2 regions of the Halanaerobium sp. DL-01 genome follow, and region 2 is predicted to be linked to the other one. Evidence: riboswitches for the same ligand, from Rfam matches in the RefSeq annotation. Region 2 holds a riboswitch; the other holds the start of a gene.
What was found. A riboswitch is a leader RNA that binds a small molecule or an ion and turns the genes downstream of it on or off. The one in region 2 is predicted to bind cyclic di-GMP.

Region 1 (3,155 bases), on a different contig from region 2:
GCAGTCCTGCTCCAGCAAGTTCTATCCTTAACTGATACAGCTGATCTTCTGGAACCAGAATTGTGGAGCCATTACCTGACAGTTTGTAATCTACCTGGTCTTCTTTTAATTTTTCGACAATGGCAGCAGTATCCCGTGTCGTAAGATTAGTATAAAGGGGTTTATAATTTGCTGTACTACCCCTTATTATTAGATAGCCGAAACCAGCTGCAAGGAGAATAGTACTTACAATTATTATGATTTTTATATTATTATTTAATTTTCCCCATACTTTGTTAAATTCTTCTCTATATTTATTAAAAAAATCGGCCATCTTAATACCTCTCTCAAAGAAAATTCATTAATATAAATTGCTGATTTTTCTGTAAAAATTAATATTAATATATATTATACCTGTATTCTCATAACTTCTTTATATGCTTCCACAATTTTATTCTGCACGGCTGTGGTTAAATTTAAAGCTATTTTAGCCTTTTCTCCAGCTATCATCACCTGATGAATATTATCTGTTTCACCGGCAGCAAATTTGGCTGTCATCTCTTCCGAATTTTTTTGAAGGTTGTTTACTTCCATAATTTTCTCTTTGAAAAGATTTTTAAAATCACTTTTTGTATTTTCTTTTTCCTTGTTTTCTAGAGAATAATGTTCAAAAATATCTGTTGCAGGGTTAATTCCCATTTTATCCAGCAATGTAATTCCTCCTATCTGCTGATATCCAGAGCACTTGCTGCCATGTTCTTGTAGTTAGAAATTGCCTGAACATTAGCTTCATAAGCTCTAGTTGCATCTATCATATTTATCATTTCTGTCATAATACTTATATTGGGAAGCCGCAAATAACCATCCTCATCTGCATCAGGGTGGTTGGGTCTGTATTCAATTTTAAAGGGGCTCTGGTCTTCTCTAATCTCTTTAACTTCTACACCTTTATCGTTAGCGTTATCATTTAGGACAGATAAGCCAGAACCAAAAACTGACATTTTATTTTGCAGCTTTTCCTGAAAAACAGCAACTTTTCGCCTGTATGGACCACCATCTTCTGTTCTGGTAGTTTCCACATTGGCTATATTCCCAGAAATTATATCCATTCTCAATCTCTGAGCAGTTAAACCAGATGCACTAATATCTATTCCACTAAACAAATCTAACTACCCCCTTTTTCTATAACCTGATTAAGTGTGGAGAATCTTGCAGCAGCTCTCCTTGTAAGAACATTATAATAAATGCTATTTTTCGCCATTTCTGCCACCTCTACATCTATATCTACATTATTTTTATCATTTCTGTAACTTCCATTTTTATTACTTTTTTCTAAAAAACTGCTTTTTTTAAAAGAATCATTATTTTTTACACCAGGAGCAGAAATATGATTTTTATCAGTGGTGTCCAATCGTAACCTGGTACCATTCTGACTTCCATTCATTTGTCTTTTCAGTACTTGCTGAAAATTAATATCCTGCCTTTTATATCCAGGAGTAGTTGCATTTGCAATATTATTTGCAATTAACTCACCACGTCTGGAGGCTCCATCTAAAGCAGCTGTTATTAATGAAATATAATCTGTCAAAAAACCACCTCCATATAAAAGAAAATTCTACAGCAGCATCAGCTATAGAATTAAAAAATAGCTTTTGCAGCCTGGCAGTCATTTTGTATTAGACCCATAGCTTTGCGTCACCGGTTTTCACCGATTTTGCCAAAAATAAATAAGATTAAAACGTAAAATAAAGTTATTTTATTAAAAAATAGCGTAATATGTAATTTTTACTCTAATAATAACTCTTCTTATTTATTATAATATTGGATATATAATCTCAAAATCCTATTTTTATATTAATTTTTTTAAAGATTCCATAACCCTATCTTTTTTAAATGGTTTAACTATAAAGTCTTTTGCTCCCATTTCAATTGCCTGAATAACAATTTTCTGCTGTCCCATTGCACTGCAGACAACTATCTGTGCATCAGGATCAATATCCTGAATTGCTTTAATTGCTTCCAGACCATCCATAACAGGCATTGTTATATCCATAGTAACAATATCCGGCTCTAATTCCTGATATAGTTCTACAGCCTGTTTACCGTTTTCTGCTTCACCTACAACTTCAAATTCATCTTTTAATATATTTTTTAAATTCAAGCGCATAAATGCTGCGTCGTCCACTACTAATACTCTTGGCATTTAATGATTACCTCCTCTGAGAATTATAGCCGCCATTATTTATTATAATAACAGATTATATTTTTATTTACAATGTCAAAATATAATTTTTTCAAATTATTAACAAATCCCGACTAAATGACTTTACTTCTACCTTTCCATCATCTAAATAAAAATACATAGATCTACCATAATCTTTCCCAACATCTTCCCCGATTATTTTGATATTTTCTTCTTTAAGTATATTTTTCACTGCTTCTACATTTCTGCGTCCAATCTGCATAACAGGATCTCCACCTTCAAACTTAAACATCCCAGCACCACCAACAATTTTTGCTGTCATCCTTCTTTTTGAAGCACCCATATCTTCTAGCTCACTAATCAGAAAAGGTATACCGGTGTCGGCATATTTAACAATTTTTTTCTGACCGGGATTTTCTGGCAGCATAATATGAATCAGACCGCCTATCTTTCTAAAACTGTCATAAAGAGCAATCCCTACACATGAACCAAGACCCAGTGTGGCAAGCAGCAGGCCCTGTTCTCCTACTGCATAATCTGCCATTTTAACGATAATTTTCTCTGCTGTCTGCTGATTAATCAACACTATCAGCCCCCAGCCGCTCAAAAAGAATATCCAGCGAATCTTTTTCGGGAATAAAGAAATAAAATATCTCTAACTTTTCATCTCCTGCAATAAATTCCGTTTCCAAAAGAAGAATATAATCTTCTGTCTGGCTGTAATCAATTACAGAAGAGCTCAGCACAGCTGCAGCCATATCAAAAGCCAGAGCTGGTACAGATTGATTTAAATTTAGATCTGTAAAATCATTTATTGCTCTAAGATAAGCTCCACTCAATATATTTCCCAATTCATTTAAAGCAGACATCTGCATCTTTTTTTCTGGAAGACTATCAGTGTTAAAAATAAGTTTCAACATTTTTTCCACATTTTGATTATCTATCACCAACAAAATTTTGCCTGAAATTTCAC
Region 2 (3,155 bases):
ATCACTCATCATTTCTTTAGCTAAATTTTCAGTATCTTCAACACTTAATTCTTTATTATACTTATCATAGGGTCTAAGCTTCCCATTTTTCCTAATATAAGGGGGAGAAAATACTGTTAAATGAAGATCAGAAATCTGATCTTCCTGAGATATTATTTTTAATAGCTCTTCAAATTCCAATCACATCACTCTCCAATCTATCGTTAATATATAATTCTTTCAACCTCAGAAACATCTGTTTCTCCTGCTTTAATTTTGGTAATTCCATCTTCTTTTAAAGTTATCATTCCATTGTTTTTTGCATATTCACTTATTTTTTCTTTAGAAATATTATCACTTATCATTTCTTTTACCCTATTATCTACCTCAAAAATTTCCTGAATTGCTAAACGTCCATTATAGCCAGTATTATTACACTTTTCACAACCGACTGCAAAATATGCTTCTTCAATTTCAGGATCTCCCAGGTATTTTAAATCAAGCTTATCCAATTTTCTTTTTTCTTTACAATAGGGACAGAGCCTTCTAACAAGCCTCTGAGCTACTACACCATTTAAAGAAGCAGCTACAAGATATGGTGCTAACCCAATATCAACCAATCTAGTAATTGAACTAACGGCATCGTTTGTATGGAGAGTACTAAAAACGAGATGCCCAGTTAAAGCAGATCGGACAGCTATTTCTGCAGTTTCTTCATCTCGCATTTCTCCAATCATTATTATATCTGGATCCTGTCTTAAAATTGACCTAAGTGTTTTAGCAAAAGTTAATCCTGCCTTTACCTTAGCCTGAACCTGATTAATACCAGAAATTTGATATTCAACTGGATCTTCAATTGTAACGATATTTATTTTAGGGCTATTAAGTTCATTTAAAGCTGCAAAAAGAGTTGTTGACTTTCCACTCCCAGTTGGTCCAGTTAATAATAGAACACCATTCGGTTTTTTGATTAAATTTCCAAATTTAACTCTATTATAATCTGATAAGCCTAAATTATCTAAATCTAGAAGGTTCGTATTTCTTGCTAAAAGACGAATAACTACCTTTTCCCCTTTAATTGTTGGTAAAGTAGAAACACGCATATCCAGATTTTCTCCTTTAAAAATCATCTTTATTCGGCCATCCTGGGGTACTCGATGTTCGGTAATATCTAGATTAGCAATAATCTTAATTCTGGAAACTAAAGCTCTATGAGAAGATTTGGGTGCTGTCATTTCCTTTTTCAAAACACCATCAATTCTGAATCGAACTCTAATATTATTTTCTTCAGGCTCAATATGAATATCACTTGCACCTTTTTGATAGGCTTTAGAAATAATATAATTTGCCAATTTTATTATTGGTGCTTCATCAACCATCTCTCTGAGCTCTGCTTCTTCATATATCTCTTCATTTTGGTTGTCAGATACATCTTCTACATCATCTAAATTAAAATCTTCGAAAATATTGGAAATGTCTATATCTTCACTACCATACAGCCTATTTATAGCTGAACGAATTTGATTAGGAGCACCATAAAGTGGTTCAATAGTTAAATTGCTTAACATTTCTAAATCATCTATAGCTACCAGATCTGTTGGATCTGCCATTACAACTTTTAATTTGCTTTCCCCTTTTTTTTCAATAGGAACTGCTAAATATCTTCGTGCCATATTTTCGGGAATTAATTCTGATAGAGAAGGATCAAAAAAATATTTATCCAAATCTGCATGTGGAATTCCTCTTTGAAATTCCAAAACTTCTATTAAATCTTCTTCCCGAATATACCCCAATTCAACTAAAACTTCCCCAATTTTTTTGTCAGTGTTCTCCATCTTTTCTAAAGCTAAATCTAACTGTTCTCTATTTATATATTCATGGTCTAATAAAAGTTCTCCTATTTTTTTGCGGTTTCCGAAAGCCAAATTATCACCCCACAATAAAATTTTTTATCGATTTTTGAAATAATTTGTAAATTATTTTGCTGTTATAACAAAATTCAACAGAATATTAATTTTCCCTGCACTTTTCTAATTTAATTTTAATCTTTTATAAACTATAGTTTATAAAATAAAAAAATTGCCATTAGCATAATCACTTCGGCAATTTCCCACCTGAGGTAAACATAACTATCATAGGTTTCCCCTTAGACTTATGTTTTTGCGTCACAGCCTTTCAACTGTTTTGCTTTTATATTTATTTATAACTTCCCCATTTTAGTTTAATTATATTATATTTTACCACAAAAAGAAAGTATTTTTTTACCTGAATCCGAACACCTTCTGCCTTGCCTTCTGTACCAGGTACAAAACCAGTCTTCTGTACCTGGTACCAAAAGGCCATTTTGTACCTGGTACCCAAATGGAGGTACCTAAAATTTTTTTGCTTCTAAAGCAGGTATTATTCCCTTAATCGCGAATAATTATTATTAATATAGCTTAATTTATTGAGCTATTTTTATTTAAACTATGTTTTAAGATAAAGGAAAAAAATTCTATTGAAATTTTGAAATTAAAATTATTACTGGGGGGAAGTATATGAAGGGAACAGTCGTTTCGACCTGGCTTAAAACTCTTACCAAAACTTATGGAGAGGAAGTAGTCAGCAGAGCAAAAAAGAAAGCGGGATTTAAAGAGGATTTGATTATCACACCAATGACAACAATTGAAGATCAAAAAACAAAGGATTTAATGAAATATATAGGACAGGAGGTAGGTAAAAAGCCTGGTGAAATCTGGCATGATATGGGGAAGAAAAATATTGAAACTTTTTCAAACTGGTTTCCATCATATTTCAGCAATCGTACTTTAAAAAACTTTTTAATGTTGATGGACACCGTACATCTGCAGTTAACAGAAATGATTCCAGGAGCCAATCCTCCTCGCCTGCGGGCAAAAGAATTAAATGGCCATAAAATAGAAATGACATATAAGTCTAAAAGAGGAATGTACGATTATTTTTTAGGGCTTTTAGAGGGCAGTTCTTCATTTTTTAAAACTCCTATTGAAGTTGAAGAAATTGATAGAGGAACCCTGGATGATGGACGAAATTTCTTAACTATACATATTAGCTTTGAAAAATCATTTAGAAATGAAAAAAAATACTTATTCTCTAAAATTCTGGGACTGGGCATATTTAAAAGTATTCCTGCTAAAATGGGGCTTACTGCCTTTGTT

Region 1: another riboswitch for cyclic di-GMP. It lies ahead of flgB (flagellar basal body rod protein FlgB); the one in region 2 lies ahead of DER71_RS09630 (GspE/PulE family protein).

The regions. Positions count from the first base shown of each region.
Region 1 is NZ_QPJN01000013.1:24,102-27,256, reverse strand. It holds gene fliF (flagellar basal-body MS-ring/collar protein FliF) at 1-313, opposite strand, end outside; gene fliE (flagellar hook-basal body complex protein FliE) at 388-690, opposite strand; gene flgC (flagellar basal body rod protein FlgC) at 702-1,142, opposite strand; gene flgB (flagellar basal body rod protein FlgB) at 1,145-1,567, opposite strand; cyclic di-GMP riboswitch class I at 1,630-1,708, opposite strand; gene DER71_RS06045 (response regulator) at 1,829-2,182, opposite strand; gene DER71_RS06040 (chemotaxis protein CheD) at 2,274-2,768, opposite strand; gene DER71_RS06035 (chemotaxis protein CheC) at 2,758-3,155, opposite strand, start outside.
Region 2 is NZ_QPJN01000030.1:10,621-13,775, forward strand. It holds gene DER71_RS09625 (type IV pilus twitching motility protein PilT) at 1-180, opposite strand, end outside; gene DER71_RS09630 (GspE/PulE family protein) at 204-1,904, opposite strand; cyclic di-GMP riboswitch class I at 2,095-2,178, opposite strand; gene DER71_RS11985 (hypothetical protein) at 2,176-2,322, opposite strand; gene DER71_RS09635 (heme NO-binding domain-containing protein) at 2,517-3,155, shown strand, end outside.